3 regions of the Bacillus sp. LJBS17 genome follow, and region 2 is predicted to be linked to each of the others. Evidence: riboswitches for the same ligand, from Rfam matches in the RefSeq annotation. Region 2 holds a riboswitch; each other region holds the start of a gene.
The links. A riboswitch is a leader RNA that binds a small molecule or an ion and turns the genes downstream of it on or off. The one in region 2 is predicted to bind S-adenosylmethionine.
Positions count from the first base shown of each region.

Region 1: another riboswitch for S-adenosylmethionine. It lies ahead of metN (methionine ABC transporter ATP-binding protein MetN); the one in region 2 lies ahead of mtnK (S-methyl-5-thioribose kinase).
Region 3: another riboswitch for S-adenosylmethionine. It lies ahead of KXZ66_RS10775 (2-hydroxyacid dehydrogenase); the one in region 2 lies ahead of mtnK (S-methyl-5-thioribose kinase).

Region 1 is NZ_CP079759.1:3,269,170-3,272,445, reverse strand. Features, by position in the region: gene KXZ66_RS16940 (toprim domain-containing protein) at 1-338, shown strand, start outside; gene KXZ66_RS16935 (thioredoxin family protein) at 340-660, shown strand; gene KXZ66_RS16930 (SCP2 sterol-binding domain-containing protein) at 767-1,111, shown strand; SAM riboswitch class I at 1,226-1,332, shown strand; gene metN (methionine ABC transporter ATP-binding protein MetN) at 1,438-2,463, shown strand; gene metP (methionine ABC transporter permease MetP) at 2,456-3,124, shown strand; gene metQ (methionine ABC transporter substrate-binding lipoprotein MetQ) at 3,138-3,276, shown strand, end outside.
Region 2 is NZ_CP079759.1:1,405,495-1,408,770, forward strand. Features, by position in the region: gene mtnA (S-methyl-5-thioribose-1-phosphate isomerase) at 1-632, opposite strand, end outside; gene mtnK (S-methyl-5-thioribose kinase) at 640-1,833, opposite strand; SAM riboswitch class I at 1,926-2,082, opposite strand; gene KXZ66_RS07315 (carbon-nitrogen family hydrolase) at 2,166-2,945, opposite strand; gene mtnE (methionine-glutamine aminotransferase) at 3,040-3,276, shown strand, end outside.
Region 3 is NZ_CP079759.1:2,131,541-2,134,816, reverse strand. Features, by position in the region: gene KXZ66_RS10780 (molybdopterin oxidoreductase family protein) at 1-1,449, opposite strand, end outside; SAM riboswitch class I at 1,597-1,688, shown strand; gene KXZ66_RS10775 (2-hydroxyacid dehydrogenase) at 1,785-2,807, shown strand; gene KXZ66_RS10770 (FGGY-family carbohydrate kinase) at 2,825-3,276, shown strand, end outside.

The sequences.
Region 1 (3,276 bases), 1.9 Mb from region 2:
TTGTCGAGGGGAAATCAGATAAAGAGAAAATCGAAAGCGTCCTGAATGAACCGGTGCGCATTATCTGCACAAACGGAACAATCAGCCAGCTGAGGCTCGAGGAATTGGCTGACGAGCTTTATGATAAAGACGTCTATATATTAGTTGATGCTGATGAATCAGGTGAGAAATTGAGAAAACAGCTGAAGCGTGAATTTAATGAAGCCTGCCATCTCCATGTCGACAGAGCCTATAAGGAAGTAGCGGCTGCGCCCAGGCACCATATCGCTTCTGTATTGCTGCGTGCGAATCTGAATGTCCATACTATTTTTCTTGAAAGAAAGTCCCGAGGTGTATAGCATGAAAGAACTCCAAGAACACGAACTTGATCACATTGAAGATGATGTGTACCTTCTATATTTATATACTCCGTTTTGCGGCACCTGCCAGCTTGCAAGCAAAATGCTGACAGTGGTGAAAGAAATGCTGCCGGATGTCGCCTTCTATCAAAACAATGTCAATTACTCTCCGACATTCGCAAAAGCGTATCAAATTGAAAGCGTCCCTTGTTTTCTGCTGTTTAAAGGCGGAAAGATGGTCGAAAGAGGATATGCATTTCATTCCGTTTCTTATTTATATGAGCTGATCAAACAAAAATCATCTTCCGCATCCCATTTATGACATATTTCTCAGCATATCCAATGAAATTGTCGTTCGTTTTATAAAGGGGTTCTTGCGACAAAGAGAGAAATGTGTATGTATGACCAACAAATAGGAGGTTGTACATATGGAGAAAGCGGAAGTTTTAGAAGATGAGTATCAGCATCTGTTTTTAAAACCCCTTTTGAATGCCTCAACATTGCTCATTACCTTCCAAGGAGAAGCAGAAGCCTTAACCGTCTCAATAAACGAACAGGGAGAAATGAAAAAAGTTTCTCCGCCCCAAACGTCCAACCTGACCTTTTACGGAAACCAAACGGAAATTATTGATTTATTGCACGGAGACATTTCCCTTCAGCACCTTATTCAGAGCGGAAGCCTCAAAGTAAAGGGGTCATTCAGGGCCCTGTTAAAGCTGGAAGCCATTCTCTGGCTGACAAATGGATTTTTTCAGAGGATTTTAAAAAATTAAAAAATAATAAATTATTATAATAGTAAAAGTTGACATCATTTATTTTATTGACATTTAATCATTCGCCGTGCTATTCTACATTAAGAATTTCCGGACGAAAAAGACTATATATTTCTCTTATCAAGAGAGGTGGAGGGAAGTGCCCTATGAAGCCCGGCAACCATCAACACTGTTGAAATGGTGCCAATTCACACGAAGCGTTCAGCTTTGAAAGATGAGAGAAAGGCATTTTATATAAGCCTTTCTGCTCAAGTGTGCAGAAAGGCTTTTCTTTTGCAGAAAAAACCGGAAGATTTCTTAGAATAGTGTTAAGGCAGGTGATTGCTTTGATCAATCTTCAGGATGTTTCAAAAGTTTACAAGTCGAAACATGGAGATGTCAATGCTGTCCAAAACGTCTCGCTTTCCATTAAAAAAGGTGAGATTTTTGGAATTATAGGATATAGCGGAGCTGGTAAGAGTTCCTTAATCCGTCTGCTGAACGGCCTTGAGAAACCAACCTCAGGAACCGTGGAAGTGGCGGGAACCAAGATTAATGAAGTAAATGGACGCGGTTTAAGAAAAGCACGCCATGAGATCAGTATGATTTTCCAGCATTTCAATTTGCTTTGGTCGCGGACTGTCAGAGATAATATCATGTTTCCTTTAGAAATTGCCGGGGTGAAAAAGAGCGAGCGGATCAAGCGCGCCAATGAACTGATTAAACTGGTAGGTTTAGAAGGAAAAGAAAAATCTTATCCGTCCCAGCTGAGCGGCGGTCAGAAGCAGCGTGTCGGAATTGCCAGAGCGCTTGCAAACAATCCGAAGGTTCTTCTTTGTGACGAAGCGACATCAGCATTAGATCCGCAAACGACAGATTCAATTCTGGATCTATTGTCCGATATTAATGAAAGACTCGGTTTGACGATTGTGCTGATTACGCACGAAATGCATGTCATCCGCAAAATCTGCAACAGAGTCGCCGTCATGGAAAACGGCAAGGTGGTCGAAGAAGGCGAGGTTCTCGATGTCTTCAAAAATCCAAAGGAACAAATGACAAAACGATTTGTTCAGCAGGTGACAGAGCCGGAAGAAACGAAAGAGACGCTTCAGCACCTTCTTGATGATACAGCATCAGGAAAAATGGTTCAGCTCACATTTGTCGGTGAGTCAGCTGAACAGCCTCTGATTACAGAGATGATCAGAAACTTCAATGTCAGCGTCAATATTCTGCAAGGGAAAATTTCGCAGACGAAGGATGGGGCTTACGGTTCACTGTTCATCCACATTGACGGAGACGAGGAAGAAGTGCAAAACGTGATCCGATTCATTAATGACAAACAGGTGAAAGCAGAGGTGATCACGAATGTTTGAAAAATACTTCCCAAACGTTGATTTAACTGAATTATGGAACGCGACATATGAAACACTTTATATGACGCTGATTTCTTTACTGTTTGCTTTTGTCATCGGGGTCATCCTCGGCTTGCTGCTCTTTCTGACGAGCAAAGGAAGCCTCTGGCAGAATAAAGCGGTCAACTCTGTGATTGCGGCCGTTGTTAACATATTCAGATCGATTCCGTTCCTTATTTTAATTATTTTACTATTAGGTTTTACGAAATTTTTAGTCGGCACGATCTTAGGGCCAAACGCCGCATTGCCGGCGCTGGTAATCGGCTCGGCACCATTTTACGCGCGCCTTGTTGAAATCGCGCTGCGTGAGGTGGATAAAGGTGTGATTGAAGCCGCTAAATCAATGGGCGCGAAAACGTCTACGATTATTTTCAAAGTGCTGATTCCGGAATCAATGCCTGCTCTTATTTCTGGCATTACGGTTACTGCCATCGCTTTGATCGGCTCAACGGCAATTGCCGGAGCCATTGGTTCAGGAGGCCTTGGAAACCTTGCGTACGTAGAAGGATATCAGTCTAATAACGCTGATGTTACCTTCGTTGCTACTGTGTTTATTTTAATCATCGTGTTTATTATTCAAATCATCGGTGATCTAATAACAAATATTATAGACAAACGATAAGGGAGGATTTACATTGAAAAAGCTATTTTTGGGTGCATTACTGCTTGTATTTGCAGGAGTCATGGCTGCCTGCGGTTCGAATAACGGCGCTGAATCCGGCAAGAAAGAAATTGTCGTTGCGGCAACAAAAACACCGCATGCGGAAATTTTAA
Region 2 (3,276 bases):
CCCTGCATCAGCTCCCAAGCAGTAAGGCGTGAACCTTGCAGGACAGGCCTTGTTTCACAGGCATAAATGTGTAATCCCAAATCTTTTTGTTTGGCCAAGTAAAACGGAGCTAGCGCCGTTCCATAGCGGCTTGTCGCGATTGAGCCGGCATTGCAGATCGTCATGATCCTGTCGCCTTTTTTGAAAAGCTGCAGGGCGTTTTGGCCGATCAACCGGCACGTTTCCTCATCCTCGACCTGAATCTGAATGGCTTCATGGACAAGGTTTGTTTTTGCTTCATTTACGGAAATCGCGTTTTCGACCGAATGACTCAGTCTCTCAAGCGCCCATGACAAATTAATGGCGGTAGGCCGTGAGCTGTTTAAATATTGTTTGATGTCTTCCAGTCTGCGGCGGAATTCCGTGACATTGTCTGTTTCAATGTCTTTGGCAGCAAGCGCCAGTCCGAAGGCAGCTGTAATGCCGATCGCCGGAGCGCCCCTTACTTTGAGCGTGACAATCGCATCAAATACATCCTCTTTCGTCGTCAGCTCCAAATATTCCGTCTCATCAGGAAGCTTTTGCTGATTTAAAATGGTAATAGCTGTTTCTTTCCATTCAACAGAACGTGGAACAGCAAATGAATGGGTCATGAATAGATCATTCCTTTACAAGTAACTTAAATAATTCAATAACATCTGTTATCGTTTTGAATTCCGAACGTTTTTCGATAAAGGCTGTGCCGGTTTCGAGCGCCAAGCGTTTTCTGCCGATTCGTTTATCAAACGGCACGATCGTATCCAGGTCAGCTACATGGGCAAGGCCGATCGTGCGTCGTATCAGCTCACAGCCCGCAAATCCGATTGCTTCTTCAAAAATATGGCTGAGCGTATCAGTGAGGTAACCGTCGATGTTGGCGTAAACATCCAGACTGTCCTTCTGCCAGGCTTCACTAAACGTCTCCTTAAACGTTTCCCAGACCTGGTTGACATGTTCATATAACGGCTCTCTGTCAGCCTCGTCACGGCTGAGTGCGTTCAAAAATAAGTTGGCGATAAATTGCCCTACATCAAAGCCGATCGGTCCGTAAAAAGCAAACTCAGGATCAATCACCTTTGTTTCGTGCTCACTTGCGAAAATGCTTCCTGTATGCAAATCACCATGAATCAACGTTTCTGCAGACGTTAAAAATGACTTTTTCAGCTTAGCGGCTTCGATTTTAACGCTGTCATTATTCCAAAGCTTTTCGACAAAAGGACGAAGCTCTTCTTCAAAATCATTTGTGTCATGGTCGAAGAAAGGATCTGTAAAAACAAGTCTTTCCGTAATGTCGCATAGCTCTGGATTTGTAAACTGTTTAACAAGCTGTTTTTTCACCTTAGGTTCAAGCGCGTAATCTGATGAGTAGAAAAGTGTTTTTCCTAAAAATTCACCGATGTGCTGCGACAGATGAGGATAGTTTTCACCCTCAATGAGTCCTTTTCTTGCGATCTTGAGATGAGAGAGATCCTCCATGACGGTAACCGCCATTTCCGTATCAGAATAAAACACTCTTGGAACCAGGTGAGGCACATGCTCGCCCTGACGGATGAGAGCGCTGCTTTCGATTCTTGCACGGTCGATTGTCAGCGGCCAGCTTTCTCCCACCACTTTTGCATACGGAACCGCCTGTTTAATGATCAATGCTCTGTCATGTTCTTGATCATAAATATGAAAAACGTAATTTAAGTTGCCGTCTCCGATCTCCTGGCATGTCAGCGTGCTTTTGCTTGGAAATAGGCCAAGCTTCACCGCCAACGCCACAGCGGAGCTTTCATTTAACGTTTCGTATAAAGGTGTTTTTGTGACTCCCATCATCATAACCTCCAATTATGTAATTAATTAATATGTGGCCGTAAAAAAGCCTCCTTCTCAGAGAGAAGGAGGCTTAACATCTATGTCCGCCTCTCTTATCTCTCAGATCAGATCTGAATGGAATTAGCACCGTGCCTTAAGAGACCAGCGTCTCGGCGCGAAAAAAATGCGCCCCATTTCACAATGGAATTACGGTCGGTTGCTGTTGGGGTCAAAAGGCCAAATCCCTCGCCCAACTCTCGATAAGAGAATATATTCACTTGTTTGACAATTCTAATTTATCAGTTGATGAACATGGTAACAGGTAATTTAGTTAGTTGTCAATATATTTTTTAATATAAATCTTTTCTGATATCATCGAAAACAGGAATGCTCTCCCGAACTTCTGCGCTTTCTTGAAGGTCGATTTCCGCTCGGACTATGCCTTCTTCCCGGCCGCCTTCAGCAAGTACACGCCCCCATGGATCAATAATCAGGCTATGTCCTGCAAATTCATTATCCGGATTTGAACCGGTACAATTGCAGGCTGCGACAAAGCATTGGTTTTCAATGGCTCGCGCAATAAGCAGGCTTTTCCAATGATCAAGGCGGGGAAGAGGCCATTCCGCAGAAATAAACAGCACGTTGGCGCCTTTTGTCGTATGTTTTCTGATCCATTCCGGAAAACGGATATCGTAACAGATCAATCCAGAGCTTTTGACGCCGTCAAGCTCAAAGTATCCGTCTTCGGAACCGGCTGATAAATACAGATGCTCATCCATCAGCTGAAAAAGATGGGCTTTTCTGTACTCTTTAATGATTTGCCCTTCCTTATCCGCGATGTACATTGTATTATAAACATCAGAATTCTTCCTGACAGCGACCGACCCGGCGACAATATGAACACCATGTTTTTTTGCCGTTTTCTTCAGCCAGCTCTGAGCGGAGCGGCCGTCTTCGTCAGCGAGTTCATCAAGATTGGCCAGATCATATCCGGTCGTCCATAATTCAGGCAGAACAAGAACATCAGCATGTTTGCTTTCTTTTCCGATGAAAAATTCAGCCTTTTTTATATTTTCCGAAGGTTTGCCGTATGAAATATCAAATTGAAGACAAGATATCGTCCATTTCATCTTTTTAACACCCCAAATTTTTCTTTACTTTTTTCATTTAACCATATATGATGATGGACTATCATTTCAAGATTTTTTTAGAAGGTGAGAATAGATGAAATTTGAACAGTCTCATGTATTGAAGGAATTGCCTAAACAATTCTTCGCTTCTCTGGTGCAGAAAGTGAACCGAAAGCTCGCAGAAGGACATGACGTTATCAATCTAGGACAGGGAAATCCAGATCAGCCGACTCCTGAGCATATTGTTGAGGAGATGAAACGAGCTGTCGCTGATCCTGAGAATCATAAATATTCGTCTTTTCGCGGCTCATACCGTCTGAAGTCAGCGGCT
Region 3 (3,276 bases), 730 kb from region 2:
TTTAAGCTCCTGGTCTGTGAATCCCATGGCTTCAGCAAGTAATCGGAAAACCTCAGTGTTAGACTTGCTTTCCCCATATCTCTCAATCACCGGCTGCTGAAGCTGAATGTAATGGTGCCAGTAGGAGGTGTAAAAATCAGTATTTTCAAAAGCGGATGTTGCAGGCAGTACAATGTCCGCATATGCAGCCGTTTCCGTTAAAAACAAATCATGAACCACAGTAAACAAGTCTTCCCGCAGCAAGCCCTGTCTGACTTTGTTTGCTTCGGGCGCGACGACGGCAGGGTTCGTTCCGTAAATAAATAGAGAGCGAATCGGCGGGTCTGTTTCCAAAAGCACCCTGCCAAGCTGATTCATATTAAACGACCTCGGGGTGCGCCCTTTCAATAAGTCGGGCCGCTGCAAGGCATTTGTGTTATATTCTAAAATTCCGCTGTTATGCTTAATTGCGCCGCCCCCTGTGTGCAGCCATTGGCCGGTGATCGCCGGAAGACAGGCAATCGTCCTTACAATCATCCCGCCGTTATCGTGATGCTGGGGTCCGTTTCCGATTCTGATAAAAGAAGGGGAGGTTTCCCCGTACATTTTTGCCAGTCGGTAAATATCTTCGGTACTGACACCGGTGATCGTCGATACCTTTTCAGGATCATATTGTTTCACGTGTTCACGGAGCTCTTCATAGCCAACCGTGTACTCGGACAGAAATGCTTCATCATGAAGGTTTTCTTTAAATAAAATGTGCATGATGCCAAGAGCAAGTGCACTGTCGGTTCCCGGTTTTATTGGGATAAACCAATCTGCAAGACGTCCTGTTTGATTTTTATGCACATCGATCACGACAATTTTGGCACCTTGTTTTCGCGCTTTTTGGGCGATCGTAATTTGGTGCATATTTGTGCTGACCGCGTTGATTCCCCAAAAAATAAATAGTTTTGTATGAACGGTTTCCTCAGGATCGATTCCCGCGCTTATGCCCATTGTATATTTATAGCCTTCAGATCCCGCTTTGCTGCAAATCGTCCGTTCAAGCTGGCTTGACCCCATGCGGTAAAAAAAGCGACGGTCCATTCCTTCAGCTGTCAATTTCCCCATATTTCCGTAAAAGCTGTAAGGAAGTATGCTTTCAGCTCCCTCTGCATCAATCAGCTGTTTCCAGCGGGAGGTGATCGTATCGATTGCCTCTTCCCAGGAAATCGGTTCAAATATCGCTTGGCCTTTCGCACCTGTTCGTTTGAGCGGTGTAGTCAGCCGCTTTTCATCATATATGCGCTCCGTCATATTCCGGACTTTGTTGCATATGTTTCCGGCTGTGACAGGATGATCAGGGTCTCCTTGCATTTTTACGATTTTCCCGTCTTTTTTATGTATTAACAATCCGCACTGATCCGGGCAGTCCAGCGAGCAAACGGATTTGAAAATGCCGTTTTGTTGTGTGGCAAAAGATTTCATGGCCCAGTTCCTCTCTCTAGTTAGATATTTTGTAAGAATTATAACATTTCGGATGATAACGTCAATTCTGAAAAAAGAGATTGACATCAATCTGAGACTTCTTTATGATAAACGTATTCTTCATTCTGAAAATTACATACTCAACATTTTCTATCCAGAGAGGTGGAGGGACTGGCCCTATGAAACCTCGGCAACATTATTGTGCCAATTCCAGCAAGCGTCAGCTTGAAAGATAGGAAAGCAAGGTTTATACCGGCGTCTGCCTGTAACAGAGCGCGCCTATATATGAATCTCTTTCCATCTGCGGAAAGAGATTTTTTTTATGAAAAAATACGATGAAAAGGATGTTTTGCACCATGACGGTTTTGGTTACAGCACCGTACAACGAAGAAGGACGAAAAGAGCTAGAAAACTTGTTTGACTCAGTTGCTTATCAATCATGGAAGGAACAAGGCCGGGCATATCGGGAGGATGAACTTATTCAGCTGCTAAAAGCAACAAATGCGACAGGCTTGATTACTGAGCTTGATCAGGTAACAGACAGCGTATTTGCTTCTGTTCCCGAACTTTCATTTGTCGGTGTTTGCAGGGGAATGCCCTCCAATGTGGATGTGGCAGCTGCCTCAAAAAGAGGCATACCTGTTTTTTATACACCAGGGCGGAATGCACAAGCCGTTGCTGAAATGTTTATTGGAAATGTGATTTCCTTTCTGCGCCATACCAGCGCCTCGAATCAATGGCTGAAGGATGGAAAGTGGAACAGTGATTACCTGCAGGCTTATGTCAAATTTAAAGGAAATGAATTAACAGGAAAAACGGTTGGCATGATTGGGTTCGGGGCGGTTGGTCAAAGGATTGCAAAACTGCTGACTGCGTTTGACTGTAAAATAAAGTATTACGATCCATTCATTCAAGACGATCATCCGCTGTATGAAAAAGTATCTCTTAAAACGGTGTTTTCAGACAGTGATATCGTTTCTGTCCATCTGCCTCGTACTGAGGAAACACTTGGACTTATTGATCGGAAGTATTTTGATCTGATGAAACAGAGTGCGATTTTCGTCAATACTTCAAGAGCAGTTGTTGTAAACCGTGAAGATCTTTTATCTGTATTAAAAGAACACAAAATCAGAGGTGCGATATTAGACGTTTTTTATCATGAACCTCCAGAGGAATCAGATTATGAATTGATTTCATTGCCTAATGTTCTGGCAACACCGCATCTCGCTGGAGCAACATTTGAAGTGGAGGATCATCACGTGACGATACTGAATAAAGCCCTCAAAAAGTGGAAGGGTGAAAAAACTCTTAATATTCTGACAATGTATAACAAGGACGAACTGAAAACAGGGGTATAAGAAAGGAGGCTAACAGAATGAAAAAACAAAAAGGCTATCTCGTTTTTGATATTGGCACAGGCAATGCGAGGGTAGCGGTCGTGAGTGTAACCGGCAGTGTTTTAACAGTTGAACGGGAGGACATCGTGTATTCCACAGAGACGCTTTACCCGGACAGCCGTTATTTTTCTCCTCAGGTGCTGTGGAAGCAGGTGATGAATTTGGCAAAACGTGTGCTATCCCGTTCGTGTGATATTGACATCATTGGTTTGACATCGACGAGTCAAAGGCAGGGAATTGTTCTGATCGATCAAAACGGCGATTCTTTTCTCGGGCTGCCGAACATCGATAACCGCGGTCGAGAGTGGGAGGCGAGCATTCCCGATCGGGAAGAGATATACAGCCGCACAGGCCGCCTGCCAACCGCACTTTTTTCCGCGCTCAAGCTTTATGGATTAAAACAGCGCCAGCCCTCTTTATGGGAAAAGAC